4 regions of the Phytohabitans sp. LJ34 genome follow, and region 3 is predicted to be linked to each of the others. Evidence: riboswitches for the same ligand, from Rfam matches in the RefSeq annotation. Region 3 holds a riboswitch; each other region holds the start of a gene.
What was found. A riboswitch is a leader RNA that binds a small molecule or an ion and turns the genes downstream of it on or off. The one in region 3 is predicted to bind cyclic di-AMP.
Positions count from the first base shown of each region.

Region 1: it holds a riboswitch for cyclic di-AMP, as region 3 does, so the genes downstream of both, ACTMTJ_RS23440 (NlpC/P60 family protein) here and ACTMTJ_RS00525 (coiled-coil domain-containing protein) in region 3, are expected to answer to the same signal.
Region 2: it holds a riboswitch for cyclic di-AMP, as region 3 does, so the genes downstream of both, ACTMTJ_RS11245 (C40 family peptidase) here and ACTMTJ_RS00525 (coiled-coil domain-containing protein) in region 3, are expected to answer to the same signal.
Region 4: it holds a riboswitch for cyclic di-AMP, as region 3 does, so the genes downstream of both, ACTMTJ_RS05860 (NlpC/P60 family protein) here and ACTMTJ_RS00525 (coiled-coil domain-containing protein) in region 3, are expected to answer to the same signal.

Region 1 covers NZ_JBQHDG010000013.1:126,516-134,091, forward strand. Annotated here, with positions in the region: gene ACTMTJ_RS23420 (DUF397 domain-containing protein) at 142-342, opposite strand; gene ACTMTJ_RS23425 (helix-turn-helix domain-containing protein) at 663-1,535, shown strand; gene ACTMTJ_RS23430 (helix-turn-helix domain-containing protein) at 1,563-2,411, shown strand; gene ACTMTJ_RS23435 (DUF6232 family protein) at 2,515-3,057, opposite strand; cyclic di-AMP (ydaO/yuaA leader) riboswitch at 3,586-3,678, shown strand; gene ACTMTJ_RS23440 (NlpC/P60 family protein) at 3,790-4,746, shown strand; gene ACTMTJ_RS23445 (DNA-3-methyladenine glycosylase family protein) at 4,891-5,799, shown strand; gene ACTMTJ_RS23450 (sigma-70 family RNA polymerase sigma factor) at 5,867-6,868, opposite strand; gene murQ (N-acetylmuramic acid 6-phosphate etherase) at 7,265-7,576, opposite strand, start outside.
Region 2 covers NZ_JBQHDG010000005.1:268,022-275,597, forward strand. Annotated here, with positions in the region: gene ACTMTJ_RS11235 (N-acetylmuramoyl-L-alanine amidase) at 1-1,407, opposite strand, end outside; gene ACTMTJ_RS11240 (LamG-like jellyroll fold domain-containing protein) at 1,537-2,256, shown strand; cyclic di-AMP (ydaO/yuaA leader) riboswitch at 2,395-2,530, shown strand; gene ACTMTJ_RS11245 (C40 family peptidase) at 2,541-3,515, shown strand; gene dcd (dCTP deaminase) at 3,842-4,423, opposite strand; gene ACTMTJ_RS11255 (pyridoxamine 5'-phosphate oxidase family protein) at 4,479-5,021, shown strand; gene ACTMTJ_RS11260 (zinc metalloprotease) at 4,963-5,847, opposite strand; tRNA gene ACTMTJ_RS11265 (tRNA-Gly) at 6,014-6,087, shown strand; gene ACTMTJ_RS11270 (nucleotide pyrophosphohydrolase) at 6,131-6,484, shown strand; gene ACTMTJ_RS11275 (phosphoribosyltransferase family protein) at 6,461-7,057, opposite strand; gene ACTMTJ_RS11280 (septal ring lytic transglycosylase RlpA family protein) at 7,146-7,576, shown strand, end outside.
Region 3 covers NZ_JBQHDG010000001.1:105,597-113,172, reverse strand. Annotated here, with positions in the region: gene ACTMTJ_RS00535 (S8 family peptidase) at 1-1,680, opposite strand, end outside; gene ACTMTJ_RS00530 (glycoside hydrolase family 10 protein) at 1,785-3,317, shown strand; cyclic di-AMP (ydaO/yuaA leader) riboswitch at 3,429-3,563, shown strand; gene ACTMTJ_RS00525 (coiled-coil domain-containing protein) at 3,568-4,602, shown strand; gene ACTMTJ_RS00520 (glycoside hydrolase family 65 protein) at 4,663-7,032, opposite strand; gene ACTMTJ_RS00515 (beta-phosphoglucomutase family hydrolase) at 7,029-7,576, opposite strand, start outside.
Region 4 covers NZ_JBQHDG010000003.1:91,101-98,676, forward strand. Annotated here, with positions in the region: gene ACTMTJ_RS05835 (C39 family peptidase) at 1-96, opposite strand, end outside; gene ACTMTJ_RS05840 (hypothetical protein) at 488-652, opposite strand; gene ACTMTJ_RS05845 (TVP38/TMEM64 family protein) at 814-1,548, opposite strand; gene ACTMTJ_RS05850 (type 1 glutamine amidotransferase) at 1,545-2,261, opposite strand; gene ACTMTJ_RS05855 (MurT ligase domain-containing protein) at 2,251-3,471, opposite strand; cyclic di-AMP (ydaO/yuaA leader) riboswitch at 3,848-3,970, shown strand; gene ACTMTJ_RS05860 (NlpC/P60 family protein) at 3,976-4,800, shown strand; gene mraZ (division/cell wall cluster transcriptional repressor MraZ) at 5,124-5,555, shown strand; partial or broken gene rsmH (16S rRNA (cytosine(1402)-N(4))-methyltransferase RsmH) at 5,746-6,699, shown strand; gene ACTMTJ_RS05875 (hypothetical protein) at 6,714-7,370, shown strand; gene ACTMTJ_RS05880 (peptidoglycan D,D-transpeptidase FtsI family protein) at 7,461-7,576, shown strand, end outside.

The sequences.
Region 1 (7,576 bases), on a different contig from region 3:
GAATGAATGACCTCCTCGCCGCTACCAATGTGCCACACGCCGTCGCGGCTTCCGTGAACAACAAAAAGAGGCATCCGTCGTGGATGCCCCGCTGGTGCCGGAGGAGAGCTCCCCGGGCGGAGAGACCCGGGGAACAGGACCCTACTGAAGGTCGAACTGACCTGCGCGAACGCCGCTGATGAACGCTGCCCACACCGGGCGGGCGAAGGCCAACTGCGTGTCCGGAACCGAGTTGTTGCGAATAGCAACCTCGTCGGCGCGCTCGGCTACCTCGACGCAGTTGTGCGCCTCGCAGCGTGCGCTCTTCCGCCACACGTCGGTGACGGAATGTGTCTGGGACATCCGGTGCTCCTCTTAAGCAGCCGCAAATGTCGCGGCAGAGCGCCGTGACGCCACACTGTAGCGCATGAAGAGTGGACCGATGCGCCCAAACCGCCGCACTTACGGCCGAGTCCGAACTGCCCCTTTGACGGATGCTCAGGCACCCCGGGCACGATGCTGGAAAAGCTAGCAGGGCAGGTGTAGCCTTCACAAGACTAGCTAAATGGCAGGTCGCGTCTAGCCAGGTGGCATTCTGCACAGATCATTTTCTTGCACGGACGGGTCTACTGCACGGTGACACATCGTGGGCGCGTGACGCGCGCAGCCGGGGAGGGTCGCCGATGACGACGGTGCACGGGCCTACGGTCGGCCGGCGCCGGCTGCGGTCCGCGCTGCGCCGGGCGAGAGACGCCGCCGGGCTGACCCAGGAGCAGGTGGCGGCCGCCATGGACTGGTCGCTCTCCAAGCTGATCCGCATCGAGGCCGGCTCCGTGTCGATCTCCACCAACGACGTCAAGGCGCTGCTCGGTCACTACCGGATGACCGACCAGCACCAGATCAACGAGCTGGTCGAGCTGGCCCGGGTCTCCCGGCGCCGCACCTGGTGGTCGCAGTACAAAGACACCCTCCCCAGTGCCTACGCGGCGTACATCGGGCTGGAGGCGGAGGCGTTCAAGCTCTCCTTCTTCCAGCCCTCCGGCATCCCCGGCCTCCTACAGACCGACTCCTACGCGCGGGCCGCCGTCACCGCGGCCTCGACCACCGTGGGCGACACGATGGACGCGGAGCAGATCGAGCTCCGACACGCGATCCGCATGCGGCGGCAAAAGGAAGTGCTCGACCGCCCCGACCGGCCACACATCGACGTGGTGCTCGACGAAGCCGCGCTGCACCGGCAGACCGGCGGCCCGGAGAGCCTGCGCGAGCAGCTGCGTCACCTGGCCGACGTCGGACGGCGCGCCCAGGTGACGATCAGGGTGCTCCCGTTCACGGCGGGCGACTACGCCCCTCAAGGCCCGTTCGTGATCCTGCGCTTCCCTGACGATGACGACACCGACATCGTCTATCTCGAGGGAGTGCTCGCCCAAGACGTGCTCGACCGCCCCACCGACGTAGCGGCGTATCAGCAGATGTTCGACCGACTCTGGGAGATGTCCCTCCAGCCCGACGAGTCCCTCGAAAAGATCACCAAGATGGCCGACCAGCTCGGCTGATCGGCGAAACAACGCAGGAGCGGCGGCATGACTGCGACATATGGACCCACCGTTGGTCGGCGACGGTTGCGGTCCGCGTTGCGCGCGGCGCGTGAGGCGGCAGGCTTCACGCAGGAGCAGGTTGCCACGGAGATGGACTGGTCCCTGTCGAAGATCATCCGGATCGAGTCAGGTGCCGTCGGCGTCTCGCCCATCGACGCGCGCGCCCTGCTGCGGCTCTACGGGGTGACCGACAAGCCGCGGGTCGACGAGCTCGTCGGGCTGGCCCGTTCGTCGCGGGTGCGCCGGTGGTGGTCGTCGTACGCGGGCGCCCTCCCCGCGCCGTACACGGCCTACATCGGGCTGGAGGCGGAGACCTCGTCGGTGCTCTGCTACACGCCCACCAAGCTCCCCGCGCTCTTCCAGACCGAGGCTTACGCGGCCAAGGCGCTGCGCCGCCAGCCGGGCGCCGACGAGGAGAGCCAGATCGCGGTGCGGCTCGCCCGCCAGCGGGAGGTGCTGGGCAAGGACGACCCGCCACACATCACCGCGGTGATCGACGAGGCGGTCGTGCGGCGCATCGCCAGCGACCCGCGTACGAAGCGGGAGCAGCTGGAGCGGCTCGTCTCGCTGTGCGGCGAGCCCAACATCACCATCCAGGTGCTGCCGTTCGCGGCGGGCGTCGACGGCTTTCCCAACCCGTTCGCGATCCTGGAGTTTCCCGACCCGACCGACGACGCCGTGATGTACCTGGAAAACGGCCTCGGCGACGACGTGGTCGACCAGCCCGACCTGGTAAAGCCCTACCGGCACGAGTTTGACCGGCTGCGCGAGATGGCGCTGAGCCCGACCGAGACCCAGGACATGATCAAACGGATCGTGGGCGAGCTCGACTGAGCCCGCCCACGATCGGTGTGGCCCCCCGGCCCCACCGCGCCCCTCGTCCGCCGTTGACCCGCTTTGCCGCGCGGCGGCCGAACTCGGGACGAAGTCTCTATGGCTAGCGCATGCGCCAGATGTTCATCGTTACCAGCGGCTCGGCCAGCCCGCCGAGCCGGTATGCCTCTTGCGCCCGGAGCAGCGCCCGGGTGACCTGCCCGTACTGCCGCTCCTCGTCGCTGCTGAAGAGCAGCACCGTCATCCCGCGAAACTCGCCCCACAGCTCGTAGGCCCGCGGCCGCAGGCGGTGGCCGATCGTCGCCACGAGGAATGGGACGAACGCCACCGCCGTGAGCGCCAGGTAGGCCTGTGCACTCAGGTGGTTGAGCTCGGTGGTCATGCCGAGCGTGATCCCGATGGCGGCCAGCACGATCGCGGTCACCGTCACCGACCGCACGGTGAGCTGATGTGCTGGGCCTCGGGCCGTGTGCAGGTGCCTGAGCTCGCCGACCGGGAACCGGCGCCCACCGACGATGAACCAGTCGCGGGTAACCAGGATGCCGGGCTGTTGGTACAGCGGAGCAGGCGGTTTCGGGCTCGTTACGTCTGCTTGCGTTACGGGCTGTGCTGCTGGTGACCGCGCGGGGTAGCGAGTAGTCTGCACTTCAATGCCTCCTACGGCTCGTGAGGCGGGCTGGTGTGGTGGTTCTTGAGATCGGCACCTGGTGGCAGCCAGGTGCCGATCGTCTTTCTCGCTCTGTTCCGTCTGGCGATCAAGTGCCGCTTCAGCAACCTCAAGGGCCCTGCTGCCATTGTGCGAGATGCCATCTAGTCGAGGGAAGGGGTGCAATCAGCCACCTGGCAGATTGGCAGCGGTCGGCTAGCTGCATCGCGGGGCTTTCAGGCCCGCATATCCGATTTGTCAGCGCCGTCGCCCACCCAACGCGTAGACCGACAAATCGCCCTTCACCCGTCTGGCCGACCGACCTGGGTGTACGACCTAATCACTTAGAGTGACACAGACATTCGCCCCGTTCGCGGGCGTCCGTCACAAGTCATCCTTCCGCCACTTTCGCCCGCCCGGCCCCGACGCTAGGTTGGAGCCGCTGGTCCGGTAGTCAGTCACTCCCCCGGGTGACGCCGGTCCGGTGCCGCCTAATCGCACGACGATTACTCTCCGTCAGCGAGTTGGGGACCCACCGAATGCACTGGGGTGAATCCGCGGCCCGCCCGCCCCTCGGCGGACCCGGTAGGGCGATCTTCCCGCCCGAATCCGTCAGCTCACGTCGCCTCGCCGCTCGCGGCGAGCCGCCGCTAGCGCAAGCTGCCGAGTTTGATGGGTCGCGCGCAAGCTCGCTCACCCGGTAGGCGGCGTTGGGGAAGAAGGGTTCACCGTTTGTCTTCCGCGCGGAAGCTGCTCCACGCCCTCGTGCTGATCGGGCTCGGGATCGGGCTGACCGTGCCGGCAGCGGCCGCACAGGCCGAGCCGTCGCCGAGCGAGCTGACGGAGCAGATCAACAAGGCATCCACCGAGCTGGAGAAGGTCGTCGAGTCGTACAACAAGCTCAACGAGCAGCTCAAGCAGACCAAGGCCGCCGCCACGGCGCTCAGCGCCAAGATGGGCCCGCTGGAGGCCCAGCTCGCCAAGGCGGACACCGAGGTGGGCCAGATGGCTTCGGTGGCGTACCGGACGGGCCAGGTGGGCACCGCGAGCGCCCTGCTGAACGGCAGCGGGCCGCTCGCCGACCGGCTCGGCATGCTCGACCAGCTGGCCCGCGACCGCAAGCGGCAGCTGGAGGGTTTCACCGAGGCCGAGCGCCGGTTCACCGAGCAGAAGGCGACGCTCGACGCCACCCAGGCCAAGCAGACCGCCCAGCTCAAGGAGCTCGCGGCCGGCAAGAAGAAGATCGAGGGCGACCTCGACAAGCTGTACAAGATGCGCGAGGAGGCGTACGGCTCGGCCACCACCTCCAGCGGCGGCTACACCGGGTCGATCCCCTCGATCTCCGGTAAGGCGGGCGTGGCGGTGCGGTTCGCGTACAACGCGATCGGCACGCCCTACGTCTGGGCCGGCGAGAGCTCCAGCGGGTACGACTGCTCGGGCCTCACGCTCGCCGCCTGGCGAGCGGCCGGCAAGTCGCTGCCGCACAACGCCGCGATGCAGTGGGACGTGGTGGCACACATCGGCCGCGGCTCCCTCCAGGCGGGCGACCTCGTCTTCTACAACGGTCTCGGCCACGTCGCGATCTACGTGGGCAGCGGCAAGGTGATCCACGCGCCGCAGGCCGGCGAGAGCGTCGAGCTGGCATCGGTCGACATGATGACCCCGTACGGCTACGGCAGAGTCAGATAAATCTTCAAGTGCGCCGATCGAGGGCGGCTTGCGGCGGGTCCATCGCGGACGCGCCGTCGGCAGCCCTCGATCGGCGCACAAGTCCTTGATCGGCGGGAGGACGGGCCGGCCGGAAGTGTCGTACCGCGGGTTCACCGTCGAGGCATGACCGAAGTCTTTCTGGCGGCCACCGAGCCGTTCTCGTTCGACCTGTCCCTGCGCGCCCTGGCCGGCTTCGCGCCCTGCGCCGGTGGCCATGTGATCTCCGGGGGCCGGGTGCGCAAGGCGTTCCTGCTCGGCTCCGAGGCGGTGGTCGCCGACGTCGGGCCTGCTTCCGAGGGTCCGGGCGTCGTGCTCACCCTCCACGCCGACCGCCACCTCTTACCCACCGAGCGGGCGGTGGTGCATCGCGCCGTCGGGCGGTGGCTCGGCCTCGACGACGACCTCGGTGCCTTCCTCGACGTCGCCGGGCGCGACCCGGCCATGGCCGGGCTGCTGCGCGCCGCGCACGGGCTACACCAGGTGCGCTTCTCCTCGCTCGCCGAGGGCGCGGTCTACTTCGCGCTCGTCCAGCGGAGCACCCAGTGGTATGCGGCGGCCCGCAAGCGCCGGGTGGCCGCCGAGCTCGGGCCGTCCCTGACGCTCGACGGGGTGGAGCACGTCGCGTTCCCTTCGCTCGCCACGGTCGCCGCGCGAGACGACGCCGATCTCGTCCGCTTCGCGGGCAATCGGCTGCGCGCCCGCCGCCTGCGCGAGGTGGTCGAGGGGGTGGCCTCGCTCGACGAGGAGTGGCTCCGCACCGGGCCGTATGAGGACGTTCGCAAGGCGCTGCTGGCCCTGCCGGGCGTCGGCGCGTTCACCGCGCACGCGCTGTTGTTGCGCGTGCTCGGCCGCCCCGATGGCGTGCCGCTCCACATGCCCCAGTTCGAAGACGCCGCTCGCGCGGTGTATGGCAACCCACCGCCCAGCCCCGCCGAGTTGCGCGCGGCATACGGGTCTTCGATCGGCTGGTGGGCCTACTACGTGCGCACCGCCCGCTCGTGGCAGCCGGAAGACACCCTGGTGGCCGCATAGACGGGCGAGCGGCCGGTGTCCTATTCGGACACCGGCCGCTCAGCGGGCAGATGGTGGGGGGTGTGTGTCAGGCGGCCTGGAGGCCCTCGGCCCGAGCCAGCTCGCGCAGCCGGCCCAGCGCCTGGATCTCCAGCTGGCGGATCCGCTCGCGGGAGAGGGAGAAGCGCGAGGCGACCTCGGTGAGCGAGTGCTCGCGCCCGTCCTCCAGGCCGTAGCGGGCCCGCATGATGCCGGCCGACCGGTCGTCGAGGTGGTTGAGCAGGCCCTCGATCCGCTGCCGCTCGAGGGCGGTCAGCACGACCTCCTCGGGCGACGGCGCGTCGCTGTCGGCCACCAGGTCACCGAGGTTGGTGTCGCCGTCGTCGCCGACCGGCGTGTCGAGCGACACGGTGTCCTGCGACCAGCGCACCAGCTCGTGCACCCGCTCCACCGGCACGCCCAGCGCCACCGCGATCTGCTCCGGCTCCGGGTCGGAGCCGAGCTCGCGGGTCAGCTGGCGAGCCACGTTACGCATCCGGTTGACGTCTTCGACGAGGTGCACCGGCAGCCGCACGGTGCGCTCCTGCTGGGCGATCGCCCGGCTGATGGCCTGGCGGATCCACCACGTCGCGTACGTCGAAAACTTGAAACCGCGCTCGTAGTCGAACTTCTCCACGGCGCGCACCAGGCCGGTGTTGCCCTCCTGGATCAGGTCGAGCATCGGCATGCCCGACCGCACGTAGCGGCGGGCGATCGACACGACCAGCCGGAGGTTGGCCCGGATGAAGAGGTCCTTGGCGCGCTCGCCCTCGAAGACGATGCGCTCGAGCTCCTCCTGGCCGACGCCCTTCGGGATCTGCCCCTCGTCGAGCAGGTGCTCGGCGTAGAGCCCGGCCTCGATGGCCTTCGAGAGGTCGACCTCGGTGGCGGCGTCGAGCAGTGGCGTCCGGGAGATCTCGTGTAGGTAGACGCCAACCAGGTCGCGCTCTTCGGCGACCTCGTCGGTGCGCATCACCACATTGCTTTCCACGTTGCTCACGATCCCCTCGTTCGCCCCTCTTGCTCTCTTGCCTGCGGTCCCCACGTTCATCAGCCCTCCCCCGTAACTTCCGCTATCCCCCGCGGTGCTGACACCTACACAACAGATGAGACGCGTAAGGGATTCCATCTGCTGAGTCGAAAGTGTCACGAATGCCTGAGTACTAGCTGAGAGCGCGGTGCATAGTTGCTGTGCACTGCCCTCATCAGGACGTTCGGGGTCCGACCCGGTGGTGGATTGGGCGGCCGCTGTGCATACTTCGCCCGAATAATGACAACATCCGAGCTCCATAAGGCACAGCGATCCGGGTCACTACCTGTCTGCGATCCTCGTCACTTCACAGTACGCACGTACGCCGACGCCGGTTCACTGTCGGATCAAGGATTACCCGGCCCTCAACGGCGCTAACTCAAGCCCGCTCGGCATCCATCTCAACCGTGACGGTCGTCACGCCCGACCGGTGGCGAGCAGGGCGACGGCACCCCGCACCTGACCCGCCGAGCGCGCCAGCGCGCCCCGTGCGTCGGCCACGCTCGCGCCCGAGACGAGCGCCACAAGAGCGGCCTTGAGGTCGCCGTCCGCGTCGGCGAGGGCCCGGCGGCAGGCTTCCTCGCCGTACCCGGTGGCCTCCTCCAGGATGGAGATCATGCGGCCGCGCAGCTTCGCGTTGGTGGCGACCATGTCGATCATCAGGTTGGAGTAGACCCGGCCGAGCCGCACCATCACCGCGGTGGAGAAGGCGTTCAGCACCAGCTTCTG
Region 2 (7,576 bases), on a different contig from region 3:
GACGGCCGACGAGCCGCGCGGCGGGCAGGGCACTGTGGCGCCGCCGGAGCAGCCGACGAAGGCGGGCTTGTTCGTGGCGAAGTCCGGGTCGATCGTCACGAGCCCGCTGCCCGGCCAACCTGTGGTGCGGAACGGCGCCTTCAGCAGGTCGAAATAGTGCGACCAGTTCCAGTACGGGCCTGGATCCCAGTGCATGCCGCGGACCGTCGAGGGGATCGTGCCGGGCACGTTGTCGTGGCCGATGATGTGGTTGCGGTCGAGCGGGATGCCCAACCGGAGCGCGAGGTGCCGCACCAGCTTGGCCGACGTGCGGTACATCGCCTCCGTGTACCAGGTGCCCTGCGCCGCGAAGCCCTCGTGCTCCAGCCCGATCGCCTTCGCGTTGACGTACCAGTTGCCCGCGTGCCAGCCGACGTCCTTGGCCTTGACGTGCTGCGCGATGTGCCCGTCGACCGAGCGGAGCGTGTAGTGCCAGCTCACGTACGTGGGGTCGAGCACAAGGTCGATCGACGGCTTGAAGTAGCCCTCGGTGTCGTGGATGACGATGTACTCGATCTTCTGCTGCTTCGGCCGGTTGCCCTTGTCGTGGTTGCCGTAATCGCCGCCGCCCAGGTCCTGGTACGGCGCCGGGATCCACTCGCAGGAGATGTCGGTGGGGCATTCGAGTCCGTCCGGGCGGGCCAGCTTGCGCAGGCCCAGGCGGGCCAGCCAGCCGCGGTCCGGGGCTACGTCGCGCGCCGCGAGCGTCACCCGCTGGCCGTCGTCGGTCACCCGCGTCGCGCCGGCGCTGATCGTCGCGAAGACCTCGTCGGCGAAGGCCGCCGCCGCGTCGGCACTGTCCGCGCCGGAATACCTGGCCACCGCGCCGTACCAGGCCGCCGGGTCACTCACGCTCCCCGCCGGTCCACCAATGCTTCTCTGGTACGAGGCGAGAAGCGCCGCCCCGCCGCCGATGTTCGCCGCCGGGGTGGAACGCAGCGCCTCCTCGGACGCGCCGGTGATCGCCGCCGCCCGGTCGAGCGTTTGCAGCGCCTCGGGCGCCGGAGCCGGCACGCCGCCCGAGTCGACGTTTCGGGCTTGGCGGCTGTCGTCGCCGCGCGGGTCCTCGCCGTCGTGGTCGTGGTGGTTGCCACCCGGCAGCGACGTCACGTACGCGGCGTCGGTGAGGTGCATCGGGCCGTACCCGCCGCTGGTGCTGGGCGTGCCGGCGTTGGTGTCCCAGCGGGACTCCAGGTAGGACACGGCGAGCAGGACGCTCTCCGGCACGCCGTACTCCGCCGCGGCGGCCGCGTACTCCTGCTGCCTGGTGTCCTGCGGGCTGGACGCGAGGGTGGGGACGGCCGGCACCAGGGTCGCCGCGCCGACCACCGCTGTGGTGAGGGCGATGCGCGTTGTCAGGTTGGGCATGGAGAAACCCTGGCTGGGTCGAGTGGTTGTCGTCAATAGATTCCGCCGGATCTCGTGTCTACGTAAAAAACCTTCAGGCCCCTCGGCCGGGGGATTGTCCGTCTCGCCACGAATCTCCACAATCGAGCAATGTCGCGCAAGATGCACACGACGCGCCGGCTGGCGGTTGTCCTCTTCGGGCTCGCGAGCCTGCTCCTCGCCGCCTCCGCGCGGCCGTCGGCCGACCGCGAGCCGGCACTGTCGTTGCGGTACACGTTCGACGGCTGGTGGCTCGGCCCGGTCGCGGACGTTGACGGGCGGTACCCGCTGAACCCCCGCGGCACGCTGGCCTACACGCCACACGGCGCCGGGTGGGCGGCACGCTTCCCGCCGCGGTGCGTGGCGCCCGGCTGCCCCCGCGTGATCCTCGAAGGCCTGCCCGCGCCCGAGCTCAACCCGGGCACCCGTGGCGTGCGGTTCGGTGCCTCGGTGCTGATGGCGCCGGCGGACACGGGCGACGGCGCGAACGTTGTGCAGAAAGGGTTTTCGACCGGCGGCGTCACCCAGCTCAAGCTCCAGGTCGACGGTAAGGCGGGCCAGCCGAGCTGCGTGCTGGCGAGCAAGACCACGATCTACCGGGTGGTCGCGCCGGTGACGGTGGCCGACGGGCGGTGGCACGCGCTCGCCTGCGCCCGCTCCGGTCGCCTGCTGTCGATCGCCGTGGATGGCGTGCCACGCGCTGCGGTCACAGTGCCACCGAATGTGTCCATTGTGAATTCCGAGCCACTGCGAATCGGCGGAAAGAACGTGTCCTTCGACAACGACCAGTACGCCGGCCTGCTCGACGACGTGTTCCTAACCATTGACTGAGGCCGTTTCGATACACGCGGTGCTACCAACCGGTATACGGACCGAAGGGGTTGTCCACACGGCTTGCGCGGGTGATTGGGCCGCTCCTACCCTTGGGGATCGTTGAGCCGGCGGTCGGCCTCCCAGCCTGGGAGACCACGGCTCAGCCCGCCGAGTCGGACCAAGAAACGAGCCGGGGACCCAAGCACCTCGGGGTGAATCCGCGAAAGCGGTAGGGCGCGCTCTCCCGCCCGAACCCGTCAGCTAACCCGGTAGGCGGCCAGGGAGAAGGAGTAACGGCTCCGGTGGCACGCTATGCCGCGCGTCGCACCGTAATCACCGCTCTCGTCGCTGTCGCGACCGTGCTCTCCAGTGGCACCGTGGCGCACGCCGCGCCCACGCCGGCCGAGATCGAAAAGCAGATCGACGCTGCCTGGGTCAAGCTGGAGCCGCTGGCGGAAAAGCACAACGCGACCCGGCTCGACCTCCAGGCCAAGCGCCAGAAGGCCCAGGCGCTCGCCAAGAAGATCGCGCCACTCCAGCTCCAGATCGACCTCGCGATGCAGAAGGTCGGAGAGTTCGCGGCCGAGCAGTACAAGGGCGGCAACTTCTCGGCGCTCAACGCGGTCCTCACGACGGGTTCGCCCAGCACCTTCACCAACCAGCTCGAGATCCTCGACGTCTTCGCCCGCCGCTCGCAGGCCGACATCCAGGCGGTCGTCGACCTACGCGCGAAGTACGCGGAGCAGAAGGCACCGCTCGACCAGCTCGTCGGCCAGCTCACCGAGGAAGAGGCGCAGCTGGCGGCGAAGAAGAAGCAGATCGACGGCGAGATCGCCAAGCTGGAGAAGATGCGCCTCGAGGCGTACGGCGAGGGCGGCGGCATCGGCGAGCTCCGGCCGGCACCCTGCCCCGTCGAGTACGACGGCAGCGCCGGCACCAAGGCGGCCAAGTTCGCCTGCGCGCAGATCGGCAAGGGCTACGTCTTCGGTAACGAAGGCCCCGACACGTACGACTGCTCGGGCCTCACGATGAAGGCGTGGGCGGCCGCCGGCGTCGGGCTGCCACACAACGCGGCCCGCCAGCGCGGCACGGTCGACCCCATCAGCAGCAAGAGCGACCTGAAGGTCGGCGACCTCATCTTCTACTACCCAGACCTCCACCATGTCGGCATCTACGTTGGCGGCGGCTACATCGTCGACGCGTCCAAACCCGGCGTACCGATCAGGATGCGCACGATGAACGCCGCGCCGATCAACAGCTACGGCCGACCCGGATAAGCGTTACCCACCCCCGTGGCCGCGCCAGTCGCGTGTTCCCCCGTCACGCGACCGCACCGGCCAGTAAAGGAGACGCCCTCCCATCCATCCGGGATGGGAGGGCGTTTCTTGCTTGGGCCAGATTTCCCGGGCCGCGTCAGCTGCGGACCGCCGCTCCCGCCGGAGACCGCGCAGGCCGGCGGCTCGCAGGGCGAGCCGAGATCCCCGGCCTCCGCTGCCACGTCCGCGCTGCAAGACCAACAGCGGACGGGTGAGGCCGCGGGAGCAGCGGTCTGGACCACGACGGACGTCGCGGTAGCTCACATCTTTGTCTTGAAGTGGATCTTTTAGGTGGTCGTCGGCCAGGTGCGCCAGTTTTTCCAGGCCCGGCTCGGTGTGGGGCCGCGCTGGCCCTGGTAGCGGGAGCCGTAGACGGTCGAGCCGTAGGGGTGCTCGGCTGGCGACGAGAGCCGGAAGATGCAGAGCTGGCCGATCTTCATGCCCGGCCAGAGCGTGATCGGCAGGTTGGCCACATTGGACAGCTCGAGCGTGACGTGGCCACTGAAGCCCGGGTCGATGAAGCCGGCCGTCGAGTGCGTGAGCAGCCCCAGGCGACCCAGGCTCGACTTGCCCTCCAGGCGGCCGGCGAGCTGGTCGCCGAGGGAGATGACCTCCAGCGTGGAGGCCAGCACGAACTCACCCGGGTGCAGCACGAACGGCTGGCCCGGCGGCACCTCGACCTGCGAGGTCAGCTCGTCCTGCTGCACCGACGGGTCGATGTGCGTGTACAGGTGGTTGTTGAACACGCGGAAGAGCCGGTCGAGCCGCACGTCGATGCTCGAGGGCTGGACCAGCGCCGGCTCGAAGGGATCGAGCGCGAGGCCGCCCGCCTTGATCTCGGTCACGAGGTCACGGTCGGAGAGCAGCATCAACACACCATAGGGGACTACCTGCCTCGAACATATGTTCGATAGGATGTTGGGCATGGCATCCTGGTCCGACTTTAGTGCCGACGAGCCCCGCCTGTCGGAGGCGATCCGCGCCCTCATGCTGCAATACGGTCCCGGCCTGGGCTACCTGGCGACCGTGCGCGCCGACGGCGGCCCGCGGGTCCACCCGGTCTCGCCGGTCATCACGGACGACGGGCTGTATTGCTTCGTGGTCGACTCGCCCAAGCGGCGCGACCTGGAGCGCGACGGGCGATACGCGCTGCACTCGTTCCCACCGGAAGACAGCGACGACGAGGCCTATCTGGCCGGCCGGGCCACGGTGGTCACCGACCGCGCCAAGGTCGCCCGCCTGGCCGGCCACCTGCGGGCGGCGCCACAGGTCGATTGGCAGCTGTTCGAGTTCACGGTCGACGTCGCGATGCTGGCCCGCCACGGGCGCAATGGCGCCACCCCCTTCGCGGTCGAGCCGCCGGCCCGCCCCGCGGTGCAGGTGTGGCTCGACCCGTCGGCCGCCCCCACTACGGCGCGCGAAACGCGTCCCAGCCCGCGAGCATGCGAGATGCCTGCCCCGGCGTAAATTCGAGCATGCACGCGTCCGTGCTGTAGTCCATGTAGTTGTGGATCGGGTCCAAGCCCGGGTCCGCCGTGCACGTGTCCCGGCCCTCGGGGCAGCCACTCGCCTGCGACGCCTCGGCGGGCGTGTCGTTGACGAGGTCGCCGTCTTCGGTGCAGCCGTTTTGGAACGTGTGGAAGAGGTTGAGCCAGTGCCCGACCTCGTGCACGGCCGTGTCGCCCTCGTTGTAGGGCAGTGACGTCCCGCCCGGCAGTGACTCGCTGTGGACGACGACCCCGTCGCTGGGGTCGAGCGCCGGCTGGGGGTAGGTTGCCCAGCCGAGGAGGCTGTCGCTGAGGTCGCCGAGGTAGAGGTTGAGCGTCTCCATGCCACCGACACGGAGCGCCGTCTTCATGGCACGCTCGGCGGCGGATTCGTAGACGATGGGGTACCAGGCCGGGTTGACCACTCTGTCTACTTCGACGAGCTCAAACGCGAACTCGGTCGCCGTCGCATAGGCCCGGTTGAGCACGTCGATCTGCGCGGTGACCATCTCGTCGGGGATGTTGCCGCCTTCTCGGGTGCTGTCTCCCGAGATGACGTGGACGATGACCGGGATCGTGACGGTGGCCGTCGTCCGCGGCCCACCCTTAGCGGCGAGGGCCTGCTGAGTCAGCCGCTCACGCTCGCGGACCTGGTCGGCGGTGAGGTGGTTGGGGTCGCGGGTCGCGGTGGTGGCCTTGGCGGGCGTTAGGCAGGTCGCGCCGGCGCTCGCGGTGATGAGTGGCATCGGCCCGCCCACGACAGCCAGGGCCGCGACGATGGCTCCGGCCGCACGCCAAGCCCGCATCGCAAGCCCTCCCCGGGTTCGCCTGTCAAGGTACGGCGAACCTACCTCGCATCGATGTTCTTGAAAATAGGGAAATTCGGATTGGCACGCCTTTGGGAGGCTTCGGCCTGGGGTCGGTGAGGTGCGTGCGCCGCGGTCGTGTGACCAGGTACAGTGGTCTCCGCTCGCGGGTGTAGTTCAATGGCAGAACATCAGCTTCCCAAGCTGACAGTGCGGGTTCGATTCCCGTCACCCGCTCCAACTTCCGCCTCGTCGCCGCCTGTCGCGGGGTTTACTCGTCACCATGGACGACCGCCTGAGCGACTTCCAGCGTGAAGTGCGTGCCTTCACCGACGCCCGTGACTGGCACCGGTTTCATACGCCGAAGAACCTTGCCATGGCCCTTGCCGGCGAGGTGGGTGAGCTGCTCGCCGAGCTCCAGTGGCTGACGCCCGAGGAGTCCGCTCGGGTGATGGGCGACCCGGACGCCGGCGGCAGGGTGGCGGCCGAGATGGGCGACGTAGTGATCTACCTGGTGCGGTTGGCGGATGTGCTCGGCATCGACCTCGTCGATGTCGCCCGGGCCAAGCTGGCCGACTCCGCCAGGCGCTACCCGGTGGGCTGGCAGCCGGCGTCAGTCCGGGGCGAGGTCGTCTGAGGTCAGCAGTGACCTGATGCTCAGGTCGGCGGTCACCTCGCCGCCGCAGTCGGCGACCACCGTGGCGCATCCCACGGGCACCGCGCCGAGCGTGCGAGCGACGTCGTAAAGCGCCCTCACCTGGGCGCCTGTCGTGACCCAGTCGTCGACCACCAGTACGCGGTCGGCGGGGCTGATCAGCCGGCTGCGCACACCCAGGCCCAAGGTGCGGCCGCGGTAGTCGACCGCCGTCCGGGCCCAGGTCATGGGCTCGGCGATCTGGCGGTCGGCGCCTTCCTTGTGACCGGCGGCGAAGCCGACGCCCAGCGCCGTTGCCACCAGCGGGCCCAGCAGGTATCCGGTGACTTCCGGTGAGACCACGACCGTCGGGCGCGACGAGCGGAACAGGTCGGCGAGGGCTGGGCCGAGCGCGGAGATGATCTCGGGGTCGCGCCACCAGCCGGACATGTCGCTGACCAGGTGGGTGCTCTCCGGACCGGGGTCGATCCACCTGAAGGCGTGGATCAAGCGTTTCCTGAGGTCATCCACAGGAACTATCTTCCGCCTTTGGACAACCGACCCACATACCCTCATTCGATCGGCTGAACGTTTCACCGCAAAGCCGTACGAAAGCCATAGATCACTTTGACATCGGAAGTGGCGGTCTGGCTACGGTCCGCCGGTGACCGGAAAGCATCACCGCAGGTCCCAGGGGAGTCGGGTCAGCGCCGTGGCCTCGGCGGCCGTGGTTGGCGCGCTGCTCGTCGGGGGTGGGGTGGGCGCGGTCCAGTTGGTTGGGGCGCGGACGCCGGAGGCGGTAGAGATCACCGCGGGCCCTACGACGAGCGCACCCACCATCGAAGCGACCCCGACGCCGTCGAAGACGCCGCAGCGGGCATCGCGGGGCAAAGCTCGGGCCGCGGAGCCCACCAAGACGACACCCAAGACCAGCCCCAGCCCGAAGACCACGAAGACCGAAGTCGTCACCGGCACCGGTTCGTGCGGGGCGTCCTTCTACGACGAGCCGCAGGGCACGGCGAACGGTGAGACGTTCGACCCCGAGGCGATGACGGCCGCGCACAAGACCTGGGCCTTCAACACGCGAGTGCGGGT
Region 3 (7,576 bases):
GCCGGCCGGGATGGTCAGCACCCGCGGCGAGACCGTCGCGGCCCGGAAGGATCCGCCCCGCCGGTCCACCACGCGCACGTCCAGCGCGAGCGCGACCATCGCCTTGCCGGTGTTGGTCCAGGTCAGCGTTGTGGATGGCGATGACGCGCCGAGGTTGACCACGGACTGGCCGCCGACCACGTCGTCGAAGGCACCGACCACGTCGAGCCGGCCGGCGCCCACCTCGTACGGGTCGGCGCCGGGCAGCGGGTCGGCCGCGCCCACCAGCGCCGCCTTGAGCCGCCCGGCATCCCAGTCGGGGTGCCGCTGCACGAGCAGCGCCGCCGCGCCGGCCACATGGGGTGCGGCCATCGAGGTGCCGGAGGTGGCGGTGTACCGGTCGTCGATCACGCGGCCCATCGCGGTGCCGGCCGCGCGGGCGGCGACGATGTCGACGCCGGGCGCGACGATCTCCGGCTTGGCGGCGTTGGTGTTGATCACCGGGCCGCGGCTGGAGAAGGCGGCGAGGCGGTCGCCGCCGTCGACCGCGCCGACGGTGAGCGCGCTGGTCGCCGCGGCCGGTGCGGTGATGAGGCGGTCGGCGTACCCGTCGTTGCCCGCGGCCGCCACGAACAGCGTCCCGTGCTGCTTGGTCAACGTGTCCACGGCCTGCGACATCGGGTCGGTGCCGTCGCTCGGCTCCCAGCCGCCCAGGCTCATGTTGACCACGTCGGCGCGCGCGGCGGCCCACTCCATGCCGGCGATGACCTGGGAGTCGAAGCCGCCGCCGTCGTCGCCGAGCACCTTGCCCACGAGCAGGGTGGCGCCGGGCGCGATGCCGCTGCGCTCGCCGCGCGCACCCGCGCCGGAGCCGGCCGCGATGGACGCCACGTGGGTGCCGTGGCCGTGCCGGTCGACCGCGTCGCCGCCCTCGACCGTGAAGTCGACCTTTTCCGCGATCCGCCCGGCCAGGTCGGGGTGGTTCGGATCCACACCGGTGTCGAGCACCGCGATCTTCGCGCCCACTCCGGTGTACCCGCTGGCCCAGGCGCGCGGCGCGCCGACCTGGGTGATGTTGCGGTCGAGGGTCGCGGTGGTGGTGGCCGTGGCGCGCACCCGGCGGTCGAGGGTCGTGGTGGTGGCCGTGGCGCGCACCCGGCGGTCCAGCCACACCCGCGCGCCCGCCGCTGGCAGCGCGCTCACCAGCGCGGCACCGGACGCCTTGGGCTGCCGTCCGGCCACCGCGGCCACGCTGGGCAGGTCACGCTTGGCACGCAGGCTCGTCGCCAGCGGCGCCCGCGAGGCGGCCGCCTGCGTGCCGGGTCGCACGATCAACGGCAGTTCCTTGGTACGGGCGTCGTCGTACCCCTGGAGGATCAGCGTCGTCACGTCGAACAGGGCCTCGTCGAGCACCCCGCCGACCAGCGAGGCGACCCGGCCGGGGATCACCCGCACGTGCCCGTCGGGGCCGCAGGAGCGCTGGAGCACGCCGTCCGGTGTCGCTGGTCGCACGCTCACCACCGGGCACCCGGTCTCGCGGGTGTGCACGGTCACCACGTCACCGCTCAGCAGCGTGACCGTGTAGGTCTGACCGGCCGGCAACGGCCCAGGCTCCACAGTGGACGCGGCGGCCGGTTGCGGGACGATCGGCAGGAGCAGCGCCGCGATCGCGATCGCGATGCGTGATTTGTACCCAAACACGCCGTGCCTCCTTCGCCGCGACCAATCACCCCGTAGACGCATGGACATCCGTTGCCGGTTGCACGACATTTCGCCATCCCGGGATGTCACGGCATAGTGGTGCGGTGGACCATCGCCCCCGGGTCCAGCTAGCCGTGCTGCTGGCGGTCGCCGTGCTCGTCACTGTCGGTATCGCTCGCTGGCAGACCCGGCCAGGTGCCGCCCCCGAGCCCGCCGCCGTGACCAGCACCTGCGCCGGCCACGCGCTCACCGCCGACCGCCAACTGCGGGGCATGTGGCTGACCACCGTCAACAACACCGACTGGCCCAGCCGCCCCGGCCTACCCGAGGATCAGGTCAAGGCGGAGTACCGGGGCTGGCTCGACCTGGCACAGCGGCGCGGCCACAACGCGGTCTTCGTGCACGTGCGGCCGGCCGGCGACGCGTTCTGGCAGTCCGACTACGCACCGTGGTCGTACTACCTGACCGGGCGAAGCGACGGGCAAGGTCCGGGGTGGGACCCGATGGCCTTCATGATCGCCGAAACGCACGCCCGCAACATGGAGTTCCACGCCTGGTTCAACCCGTACAAGGCGAGCCGCTCCGGCGTCTTCGCGGAGCTGCCGCCCAACCATCCGCTGCGCGCGCACCCCGACTGGGCGGTGCCCTACCCGGCCAAGGGCAAGGGCAGCCGGCTGCACTACAACCCCGGCATCCCGGAGGCGCGCAAGTTTGTGGAGGACTCGATCCTCGACGCGGTCAACCGGTACGACATCGACGGTGTGCACTTCGACGACTTCTTCTACCCCTACCCGAAGGGGCGCGAGGACTTCAACGACGCGGCCGCGTTCAAGGCACACAGCCGGGGCATCAACAACAAGGCCGACTGGCGCCGCGACAACGTCAACCTGCTCGTCAAGGAGACCAACGAACGGATCAAAGCGGCCAAGCCGTGGGTGAAGTTCGGCATCAGCCCCTTCGGCATCTGGCGCAACGCCTCGACCGACCCGCTCGGCTCGCCCACCCGAGGACTGCAAAGCTACGACGCGATCTACGCGGACACGCGACGCTGGGTGCAGGAGCGGTGGGTCGACTACATCGTGCCGCAGCTGTACTGGCACATCGGCTTCGCGATCGCCGACTACGCCAAGCTGCTGCCCTGGTGGTCCGACCTGGTGGCCGACAGCCCGGTGCAGCTCTACGTCGGCCAGGCCGACTACCGCATCGGGCAGAAAGGCGCGTGGCGCGACCCGGGCCAGCTCGACAAGCAGCTCGCCCTCAACCGCAAGTACCGGGTCACCGGCAGCGTGCACTTCAGCGCGCGCCAGGTGAAGGCGGACCGGCTCGGGGCGGTGTCCCGGTACGCGGCCGCCCACTACGCCGAGCCGGCGCTGGTGCCGGCGATGGCACACCTGCCCGGCAAACGCCCGCCGGCCCCGGAGCTGGAGGTCGACGGTGCCCGCCTGCGTTGGGATGGCGACGCGGCAAGCTACGCGGTCTACCGGGTCGACGGTGAAGCGGCCCGACTGGTGGCCACGACCCGCGACACCACATGGACCGACACCACGAAGAGCGAGGCGCCACGCACCTACTGTGTGACCGGCCTCGATCGACTGTGGAATGAAGGAAACGCGAGTGAACCACGCGTCATCGATTAACCACACGCGGCTACCGAATCTTTTCCCTGGTCAGAGCGCTGCCTGAGTCCACTGTCGATCAGGTAAGCTCTTCGGCGGTCTGCCGCGCGGCGGCGCCCCCACGGCGTCGGCGGCACACCGCCGCCTAATCGCCCGCCCAGGGCGAGTCGGGGAACCAGGTTACTGGGGTGAATCCGCGGTCCGCGGTAGGGATCCTTCCGTCCCGAATCCGTCAGCTAACCCGGCCGGCGGCCGATGGGAGGAATCGCGTATGACGCCACCCGTACGTCGCCGGCGCTGGTCGCTGGCCGTAGCCCTGGTCGCCTCGGCGGCCGCGTTGCTTTCCGGGGTGACGCTAGGACCGCTCGGCGCGTCGGCCGCCCCGAAACCCAACCCCGGTGACGAGGGCAGCTCGCCGCTGCTGCGGGACGTGCTGTCCGAAACGAGCAAGGGATACATCGAAGCCCGCAACGCCGTCAACAAGTCGCGCGGCCGGCAGCTACAGCTCCAACTCCAGCTGAACCAGGCCCAGGAGAAGGTCAAGGCGATGGAGCCCGAGATCCAGCTCCTGGTCGCCGCCTCCTACCGCAACGGCCGCATCGGCCCGATGAGCGTGCTGCTCAACAGCTCCTCCCCCGACGAGTTCCTCCAGCGGGCGGCCACCCTCGACCTGTTCGCCGCCCGCGACAACGCACGCCTGGCCCGGCTCAACGCCGCCCTCGACCAGGCCGATCGCGCCAAGGCGGCGATTGACGCCGAGCTCAAGGAAGAGCAGAAGCAGCTCGCCATCATGGCCAAGCAGAAGTCCGAAGCGGAAAAGGCGCTCCAACTGGTCGGCGGCAAGGCGACCGGCGGCTTCGTCAGCGCCACCTCCCCGGTGGCCCGGCCCGCGCCCCGCAACAGCAACGGCGGCTTCTCCCCGCAGGGCTGCACCGCCGGCGACCCCACGACCGGCCGCTGCATCACGCCGCGCACGCTGCACATGCTCAAGGAAACCCAGCGGCTGGGCTTCGACCGCTTCGTCAGCTGCTACCGCCCCGGCGGGCCGTACGAGCATCCGAAGGGCCGCGCCTGCGACTGGTCCTCGGAAAGGAACAGCTTCGGCGGCGACGCCACCGGTGCCGCCAGGCTCTACGGCAACAACCTCGCCGCCTATTTCGTGCGCAACGCCGACCGTCTCGGCGTGATGTACGTGATCTGGTACCGCCAGTTCTGGTCCCCGGCCACCGGCTGGCGGGCCTACGGCGGCGCCGGCGGCGATCCCTCCAGCGACCATACGAACCACGTACACATCTCGATGCTCTGACCCAGGATTCGAGCTACGAAAAAGCCCCGCGCGGTGGCGCGGGGCTTCGTTTCGGTCTGCCTACTGGTCTGGCATGCGGCGGGCGGGGGCCCGGCCGAAGGGCTGGCGCGGCGGGGGGCCCACCGGTGCCAGCGCGGGGATCGCCAGGGTCAGCGGGGTGTCGCTGGTGACCGTGACGTGCTCCCCGTGGTGCAGGAGGTCGAGCTTGGCGCCGTCGCCGCCGTTGCGCAGCGAGTAGGTCACCTCGTGCGGCTGGACGGCGACCCGGAGTCGAAGGCCCCGCCACAGCAGCGAGAACTCCATGTGGTTGATCCGGCTGGGCAGCCGTGGCGCGAAGGACAGGTTGCCGCCGTGGTCGCGCATGCCGCCCAGGCCCGCCACGACGGCCAGCCAGGCGCCGGCGAGCGCGGCGATGTGCAGGCCCTCGCGGGTGTTGTTGTGGATGTCGTGCAGGTCCATGAGCGCGGCCTCGCCCAGGTAGTCGTGGGCCAGCTCCAGATGGCCCACCTCGGCCGCCATGACCGCCTGGGTGCACGTCGACAGCGACGAGTCGCGGACGGTGCGCTGCTCGTAGTAGGCGAAGTTGCGTGCCTTCTGCTCCGGGGTGAACGCGTCGCCCCGCCAGTGCATGGCGAGCACCAGGTCGGCCTGCTTGAGAACCTGCTTGCGGTACAGGTCGAAGTACGGGTAGTTGAGCAGCAGCGGGTAGCCACTGGGCGGGGTGGCCGCGAAGTCCCACTCCTGGAGCCGGGTGAACTCTTCGCACTGCTGGTGTACGCCCAGCTCCTTGTCGTACGGGACGTGCATGGCGGTGGCCGCGTCGCGCCAGGACGCTGCCTCCTCCTCGTCGACGCCGAGCCGGCGGGCCTGCTCCGGGTGGCGCAGGGCCGCGTCGGCGGCACCGACGAGGTTTTTTTGCGCCATCAGGTTGGTGTAGATGTTGTCGTTAACCACCGCGGTGTACTCGTCGGGGCCGGTGACCCCGTCGATGTGGAAGACGCCGTGCCGGTCGTGGTGACCCAGCGAGCGCCACAGCCGCGCGGTGTCGACGAGCAGCTCCAGGCCGACCTCGCGTTCGAAGTCGTGGTCGCCTGTCGCTACGACGTAGCGCTGCACGGCGTCGGCGATGTCGGCGCCGATGTGGAAGGCCGCGGTGCCGGCCGGCCAGTAGCCGGAGCACTCGTGCCCGCGCACCGTGCGCCACGGGAACGCCGCGCCCTTGAGCCCCAGCGTCTGCGCGCGCTCCCGGGCCAGGTCGAGCGTCGCGTGCCGCCATCGCAGGCCGTGGGTGACCGCCTCCGGCTGGGTGTACGTGAGCACCGGCAGCACGAACGTCTCGGTGTCCCAGAAGACGTGCCCGTCGTAGCCCGGACCGGTGAGGCCCTTGGCGGCGATCGGCCGCATCTCCGCGCGTGCGCCGGCCTGGAGCACGTGGAAGAGCGCGAAGCGCACCGCCTGCTGCACCTCGGGGTCGCCCTCGAGCCGGACGTCGGCCGCGTCCCAGAACTGGTCGAGGTACTTGCGCTGCTCGCGGACGAGCCCATCCCAGCCGGAGAACTTGGCCGAGGCGATCGCCGCGCCGACCTGGTCGCGCAGCGCCGGGAACGAGCGGCGGCTCGACCAGCCGTACGCGAGGATCTTGACGACGCGCAGCTTTTCGCCGGGCTTGAGCACGGTCGCCACCGTGGTGCGCGCGAAGTCCGGGTAGGCCTCGGTGCTGATCACCGTGCGCTCCGGCCCCTCGATCTCGTGCTCCATCGCGGCGGCCATCCGCAGCCCACTTTTCTTGGTGCGGTGGATCAGCTGCCCGCCGGCGGCGGTCGCCAGGTGCTCCTCGGCCTTGAGCGGGGCCTTGAGCACGGCGGCGACCCGGGGGTCCTTGCGGGTGGCCGGCAGCTCCTCGTTGGCGACGAGCTCGGACTGCACGATCAGGCGCAGCGGGCGGTCGTCGGCCACCTCCACCTCGTAGCAGATCGCGGCGACCGCGCGCTGCGTGAAGGAGACCAGGCGGGTGCTGTGCACGCGCACCGCCCGCCCGGCCGGCGAGACCCACTCGACCGTGCGGTCGAGCGTGCCCGCCTGGAGGTCGAGGACGCGCTGGTGGGTGCGCACCTCGCCGTATCGGACGTCGAAGGGCTCGTCGTCGACCAGCAGCCGGATGAGCTTGCCATTGGTGACGTTGACAACTGTCTGCCCGGACTCCGGGAAGCCGTAGCCGGCCTCCGCATAGGGTAGGGGGCGCAGCTCGTAGAACGAGTTGAGATAGGTGCCCGGCAACCCGTGTGGTTCACCCTCGTCAAGGTTACCGCGGAGTCCAATGTGGCCATTGGACAACGCGAAGACCGACTCAGACTGAGCCAGCACATCGAGGTCGAGCCGGGTCTCCCGGACGTGCCAGGGCTCGACCGGGTAAGCCCGCTCACGGATCATGGATTCTCCAGCAACTCACTGAGGTCGCGCACGACGACGTGGGCGCCGTGCTTGTAAAGCGCGTCGGTTTGCCCGACCCGGTCGACCCCGACGACCAAGCCGAAGTCGCCGGCGCTGCCGGCCTCCACACCGGCCAGGGCGTCCTCGAAAACGGCCGCAGCCGACGGCGCGACGCCGAGCAGCTTAGCTGCGTCGAGGAACGTATCGGGGTGCGGCTTGCCGCGCAGATTGTCGCGTCGGGCGACGATGCCGTCGACGACCACTTCGACCTCGTCGATGAGGCCCGTGACGGTCAGGATATCGCGGCAATTGGCGCTTGCAGAGACCACAGCGCGACGCAATCCTGACTCGCGGACCGCCTTCAGATAGGCGACCGAGCCCGGATAGACCTCCACCCCGTCGTCGCGGATGTGGCGCAGCAGCAACTCATTCTTACGGTTGCCGATGCCGTTGATCGTCTCGGCGGCCGGCGGGTCGTCTGGTGTGCCCTCGGGCAGGGTGATCCCCCGCGAGCCGAGGAAGGTGCGCACGCCGTCCGCCCGCG
Region 4 (7,576 bases), on a different contig from region 3:
GCCGGCGGCGAGTGCCAACCCAGCGGCGAACATGGCCGGCCGGTGGAGCCGGTTCCTGTCGATGGACGGCAGCCACCGATCGAGGACGTGCTTCATCACAGGGGAACCCTTTCGTTTGCTGGGGGATGGTCGCTCCGCGGCGGGCTCTTCGGCGAGGGCCACGGGCGGCGCTTGCGGCATCTCGTCGTACTGGCCGCGAACGCGAAGGCACGCTCGGTTGGGGTTCCGGCGTGCCGGGGATGTCAACCGGCCGGTAACCCGATCCATTCCCCGGGCCGGGACGTGGCCCGGGTCACTGGCTGGGCGCCCGACACCATGGGGCCATTGGGTCCGAATGCGCCGGACCGTCCGGGGTGGGCGGCCGGACCGCCGGGCCCGGGGCGGGCCGCCGCCCGGTGGGCACACCCCGGCCCGTCAAGCCATCGCGGCCGGTCCGTGCGGCCGCCATGCGGGCGGCCCGGGCGCCCGCGGGCGGCGGCCGGTCAGGTCACTGCACCGGTCCGTCGTGCTTTTTTGCCGTCACGTGCCAGAATCCGGCAACGGCCACCACAGCGCCCAGAAAGGCGACGAACGGCGGCATGATCGCGGCCGTGATGGCCAGCGCGAAGAACCCGATGACGATGGCCCAGAGGACCCTTGTGCCCCCACTCACGTACCACTCCCGTTGTCGTGCGGTAGTGGCCGGCGCAGGGGGCACCGGCGATGCGGGCATACGACCCGCCCAGGAGTAAACGAGCGACCACCCGGTGAGGTGGTCGTGTGGGGCGTTTTACGTAGTTTGGGACCGCGTGTCCGCCGCCCGCGGGAGAGAGATCAGGCGGCTGCTGCCGCGGCGGCGCGGCGGGAGCGGCGCCACTTCGTGACGATGATCGTGGTGGCTACCAGGCCGAGGCCGGCCGGGGCGATGGCGAACCAGTTGATGTCGCCGGGTGAGGCCACCGCGGCGCCCATGGCCGCGTAGCCGAAGGCGGACGGTATCGACGCCAGCACGCTGCCGACCAGGAACGGGCGCAGCCGCGCGCCGGTCGTGCCGTAGCCGTAGCTGATCAGGCCGAAGCCGCCGACCGGGAGCAGGCGTACGGTCACCACGCCGAGCACGCTCTGCCGGGCGAACCAGCCGTCGAGGCGGGCGAGGCGGCCGCGGACGCGTTCGGCGACGAAGTCTCGGCCAAGCGTGCGGCCGACGGTGAAGCCGAGCAGGGCGGCGAGCAGCGCGGCGCCGAGCGCGTAGCTGGCGCCGCCGACCGTGCCGAAGAGCGCGCCCCACGCGAAGGACACCAGCGTGCGGGGGACGAGTACCACCATCATCAGCGCGCCCACGACGACCGCCGCCGGTGGTGCGAGCGGGCCGAGGCGGTCGACCAGGCGGGGGGCGTCGGCCAGGTCGGGCTGGGGGAGCAGCAGCACGGTGAGGCCGAAGAGGACCAGGATCGCGAGCAGCAGCGTGAAGCGGGCCACCGACCGCTGCCGCAGGCGGGGCGCCAGCGCACGCAGGCGGGGGGCCGACGCTCGCAGGCGGGGGGCCAGCGCCCGCAGGCGGGCGATCACGAGGCCGCCGTCGCGGCCATGCGCTCCGCGCGGAGGCGGTCTGACCACGTGTCGTCGAGTGGGGGGAGCGAGTCGTAGCCGGTGGCCCAGCGCAGCAGCAGGTCGGCGATGGCCGGGTTGCGGGAGAGGGCGGGCCCGTGGGAGTACGTGCCGAGGAGCTTGCCGCGCCACGCGCCCTCGGTCGCGCCGTCGTTGCCGATGCCGGTGGTGACCCGGGCCAGCGGGGATACGCCGGCGCCAAGGTGGGTGCGGCCGCCGTGGTTTTCGAAGCCGGTCAGCGGAGGCAGGCCGAGCCGCGGGTCGATCGGGCCGCCGAGCTCGCCGACCGCGCGGGTGGGGCCCCGGTCGGAGTGGAAGTCGAGCAGGTTGAGGCCGGGGTACTGGGTGCCCTTGGCGAAGAACGAGCCGCCGAGCAGCTGGTAGCCGGCGCAGACCGCGAACACCACCGAGCCCTGCGCCACGGCGCGGTGCAGGCCGCCGTCGCCGATCAGCCGCTGGGCGGCGAGGGCCTGCGGGCCGTCTTCGCCGCCGCCGAGCAGGTAGATGTCGGCGGTGGTGGGCAGCGGCTGGTCGGAGCGCACCTCCAGCGTCTGCACCGGCAGCCCGCGCAGCGCGGCTCGGCGGGCGAGGATGAGCAGGTTGCCCCGGTCGCCGTACGTGGACAGCAGGTCGGGGTAGATCCAGACGATGCGGATGGTGCTGTCAGAGGACACGGTCGAGCTCCGCTCGGATGTCTTGGAACGCGGTGTAGTTGGCGATCACTTCCAGCCGGCCGGGCGGCACGAGCCGCACCGCCTCGCCGAAGGTACGTACGTGCTGGAACCGCACGTCGTTCACCTCGAGGCGTACCGCCAGGTCGTACGCACGGTCACCGGTGATGAGCACCTGGCGGCCGCGCAGCGGGCTGAAGTCGACGTCGAACAGCCACGACGTGTCGAGCCCGTCGGGGTCGCGCGCGTTGATCGAGAGCAGTGTCGGCGCGTTATCGGCCATGTCGAACGCCTCCAGCCAGCTCGCCGGGTTTTTGGCGAGCAGCAGCCGGATGTTGCGGCCGTCGCGGACCACCTGGGCGTACCGGCCGGCGACCGAGGCGACCGTGGAGAGGCGGGAGACCGCGTCGGTCGGGCGGACGCCGAACTGGGCCGCCACGGCGAGCGCGGTGGCCGCGTTGCCGAGGTTGACCCGGCCGGGGAGCTGGAGCGAGATCTTGTGCCAGGCGCCGCGCGGGTCGACCACGCCCTCGTCCTCGACCACCCACTGCGGCACCGGCCGGCGCAGCGAGCAGCCGGTGCACCACCACTGGTCGGCCTGGCGCTCGATCGGCGAGCCGCACTCGGGGCAAACCCATGAGTCGTCATGCCACCGCTGGCCGGCGCTAAACCACGTGACGGCGGGAGAACCGGCGGCGGCCCACACGACCATCGGGTCGTCGGCGTTGGCCACCACGTGCACGCCGGGGTGCTCGGCAAGCGCGGTGCGCCACATCTGGGCCATCATCGCGACCTCTTTGGCCCGGTCGAGCTGGTCACGGGAGAGGTTGAGCAGTGCCACCACGCGCGGCTCGGTGGCGACCAGCACCCTGGGCAGGTAGTGCTCGTCGACCTCCAGCACCGCGTACGGCGTCTGGCCGGCCTTGGCGAGCGCGGAGGTGTGGCCGGTCGGCATGTTGGCGCCGAACCCGTTTGTCGCGACCGGCCCGAGCACGCCCACGGCGGCCGCGGCGAGGCGGGTCGTGGTGGTCTTGCCGTTGGTGCCGGAGATCAGGGCGATCGCGCGCCCCGCGGCGAGGTGGGCGAGGAGGTCTGGGTCGATCTTGAGGCCGATCCAGCCGCCGATCACCGAACCGTCGCCGCGCCCAGCCGCTCGCGACAGGGCGGCCGCCGTGCGGGAGACCGAGCTGGCGACCTTCGCCCGCAGGGGCATCTTGCCGTCCGTCACGGAGGCGAGGTTACCAACGCAGTCTGGATCTCCACTCGACCGTCGGGAAACCGTCCGTCGCGCGCGATGTGTGTGGCGATACTCACCGTGAGCGATCAACGAAGCGTGAGTCCGAGTTCGACAGAGTGTCGCGACATTTAGGACAGTGGCCTTAACGACCGCTCATATTCTTGCGTGCCAAACTCGCTCCGTAAGATTCTCGTCACAGCGTGTGGAGAACGGCATCCGCTACAAACGTTGAGCCGGGTCGTTCACCCGGCCGCGCCGCCGAGACACGCCGAGCCCTGCCCGCTCGTCCGGTGCGGACCTTGGAGCCACACAACGGCATAGCGGGCGGGGACGGGGGACCCAGGATCTGCGGTCCCGACCCACGCCGGGGAGACCCGGCCGGGCTGAGGCCTTGGGGTGAAGCCGCCACGGCGGCCGGGCAATCCTTCCCGCCCGAACCCGACAGCTCACCTCGCAGGCGTGCCGGAGGGAACACATACCGTGCACGAACTCCGTTCGGGCCGGCACAGGCTGCCCGCGAAAAGGCGGGCCGGCCGGCTCGCGCTCGCCGTCGGGCTCTGCGTGTGCGCCGGCCAGCTGCTGGCCGGTCCCGCGCTCGCCGAAGCCGCGCCCGTGTCGACCACCACCGTCGCCGCCGCGCAGGCGGCCGCGTCGGTCACTCCACACGTGACGATCAAGCCGAACACCGCCCGCCTGCCGTGGGGCAACACGCTGGTGCTCACTGCCACGATCACCGACCCGAGCACCCGCAAGGCGGTCTGGGGCGGCACCGTCCAGTTCCAGGTGTGGAAGGGCGGGAAGTGGGTCAGCACCGGCACCCGTCCGGTCTACTCCACCGGCAAGTCGATCCTCTCCATCAAGCCGTACGAGAGCCGCATGTACCGGGCCGTCTACAGCGGACGTGGCTCGTACAAGGGGACGGTCACCGGCCGGACCTCGGTCGCGGTGATCGCCAGCCGGGCCAAGGTGCTCGCCGAAGCGCGCAAGCACATCGGCAAGCCGTACAAGTTCGGCGCCGTAGGACCCTCGGCTTTCGACTGCTCGGGCTTCACCAAGTACGTGTACAAGAAGGCCGCCGGGCGGGTGCTCCCGCACAAGGCGAACGACCAGCAGCGCTCGGGCACCGGCGTGGCGAAGAACAAGGCGCTCCCCGGCGACCTGATCGTGATCCGCTCCGGCTCGTACGGCACCCACGTCGGCATCTACGCCGGCGGCGGCTACATGTACGACTCGCCGCGCGCCGGTGTGCGGGTCGGCAAGCACAAGATCTGGTCGAGCAACTACGTGGTGCGCCGGCTCGCCTAGTCGCTCCACTTCCCTCCCCGGCACCGATACATCACCCCATCCCCCCAACGATCCAGGGCAAGCCCATCCGGGTTTGCCCTGGATCGTCTCTGGGGTCGGTTGCCCCCTCCGGCCTGTCGCCATCCGGACCCTCCACCGCCCTCCACCGCATTTGACGTGCGGTTTTGTCAAGGGGGTCACCCGAGCAACGCTGCGATTCCGGTTGCGAGTGGAGGGAAGTGGAGTACAGTGGGGCGCAGTGGCAGGGTTACTCACCGGAGGGACCCGCCGGCCCCGGGGGACAGCGGCTCCGCGAAAGCCGCCAGAGGCGAGGGGGTGGGCCGATGTTTCTCGGCACCCACACCCCGCGCCTGGACGAAAAGGGCCGGTTGATCCTTCCGGCGAAGTTTCGCGACGAGCTGGCGGGAGGTGTCGTGATCACAAAAGGGCAGGAGCGCTGCCTCTACGTCTTCCCAGCACCCGAGTTCCAGCGGATCGCGGGCCAGCTACGCGAGACGCCGATGACACACAAGGCGGCTCGGGCCTACAGCCGGGTGTTCTTCGCGAGCGCCCACGACGAGGTGCCCGACAAGCAGGGCCGGGTGACGATCCCGGGCCACCTGCGGGAGTACGCCGGGTTGAGCCGCGAACTCGTCGTGATCGGTGCGAGCAGCCGGGTGGAGATCTGGGACAAGCAAGCGTGGGACACCTATCTCTCCGAGAGCGAAGACGACTTCGCGGGCATCGAGGAGGGGGTGCTGCCCGGAGGACTCTAAGGGCTGGCAGACGCCGTACTGCGAGATCTCCAGCCGCTCCTGCACCTGACGTCTCTTCCCCGATGTCAGGCGCGTCCCGGCCTCCCCGCGAAGGAGGCTCACGGAAGAGCGGATGGGGATCTGGCAGTACGGCGCACGGTTCTTCGGGCACCGGGCGCATGGGCACACGGGCGGGTCACTGGGGGTCGAGATGGGGGAGCTGCGCGGCACGCACGTGCCGGTGCTGCTGGAGCGGTGCCTCGCGCTGCTCGCGCCCGCGCTCGACCGGGGTGACCGTACGACCGTGCACGTGGACGCCACCCTCGGGCTCGGCGGCCACGCGGAGGCGGTGCTCCGGGCGCATCCCCGGACCGTCCTGATCGGACTCGACCGGGACACCGAGGCGCTCGCGCACGCGCGGGCCCGGCTGGAGCCGTTCCGCGGGCGCGCGCACCTCGTGCACGCGGTCTACGACGAGCTGCCGCGGGTGCTCGACCTGCTCGACTACGAGCGGGTCGACGGGGTGCTCTTCGACCTCGGGGTGTCGTCCCTCCAGCTCGACGCGCCCGACCGCGGGTTCGCCTACGCGCAGGACGCGCCGCTGGACATGCGCATGGACCAGACCCGCGGCCGGACGGCCGAGGAGGTCGTCAACGAGTACGAGGCGCCCGAGCTGATCAGGGTGCTGCGGGTGTACGGCGAGGAGAAGTTCGCCGCACGGATCGCCGCGGCGATCGTGCGCGAGCGGGCGAAGGCGCCCATCACCTCGTCGGCACGGCTGGCCGCGCTGGTGCGGGACGCGATACCCGCGGCGGCGAGGCGCACCGGGGGGCACCCCGCCAAGAGAACGTTCCAAGCACTTCGCATCGAGGTAAACGGCGAGCTGGCCGCGCTGGAAAGGGCGCTGCCGTTCGCGCTCGACGCCCTCGCGCCGGGTGGCCGCGCGGTGGTCCTGTCCTACCACTCGCTGGAGGACCGGATCGCCAAGCGGGCGCTCGCCGCGCGGGCACGGAGCACCGGGCCGGTCGACCTGCCGGTCGAGCTGCCCGGCACCGGGCCGACGCTGCGGCTGCTCAGCCGCGGCGCCGAGCCACCGAGCGAGGAGGAGGTCGCGGCAAACCCGCGCGCCGCATCAGTGCGGCTGCGGGCCGCGGCCCGGATCGAAGAGGGGGAGGGGACATGAACGCCATCGGGAGCAGCAGGATCAAGACGACAGGAGCACCGCGGTCGGGGGGCCGGACCGCGGAGCGGGAACACCGGACGGTCGGCAACACCGCGCTGAAGACCGAGCCGATCGACACCGCGCGGGATTCCGCGGCGCCGGGGGGCGCACCGCGGGAGCGCAAGGTCGTGCCGTGGCTGCGGGTCGCGCCGCCGCTGCCGGTGGCGGTGCCGCGGGCACCGTTCATCGCGCTGATCCTGGTCGTCGTGGTCGGCGGCGTGCTGGGCATCCTCGTGGTCAACACGAAGATCAACGAGAACGCCTTCCGGCTGAGCGAGCTGCGCGAGCAGCAGTCCGCGCTCGACGTGCAGGAGCAGCAGCTCAAGCAGGAGATCGCGCGGGCCGAGGACCCGGGCAACCTCACCGCCCAGGCCCTCCGGCTGGGTCTCGTGCAGGGCACCCCGGTGCAGATCCGGCTGCCCGACGGCCGGGTGACCGGCATGATGACGCCCGCCACGCAGGCGCCGTCGATCACCAGCCAGCAGGGCACCGGCACCGGCACCGGCGAGCAGGCGGGTGGCACGGGCACCGGCCAGCAGGGCACCGGCGACCAGGCGGGCGGCACGGGTAACACCCAGCAGGGGACCGGCACCAACCAGCAGCCGACGGAGTAGGTCAGGATGCCGCAGCGGCCTTCGGGGTCTTCCGGGTCTGGTCCACGCGGAGCGGGCACGCGACGCGAGGACCAGACCCCAGGTGAGACAGTGCCGCGCCGGGGCAGCGACGAGCCCCGGCGCGGTTCCGCCCGTGGCACGGACGCCACGCGGCGGGGTGGAAAGCCCGACGACTCCGCGCGAGCGGAGCGAGCGTCGACCGGCGA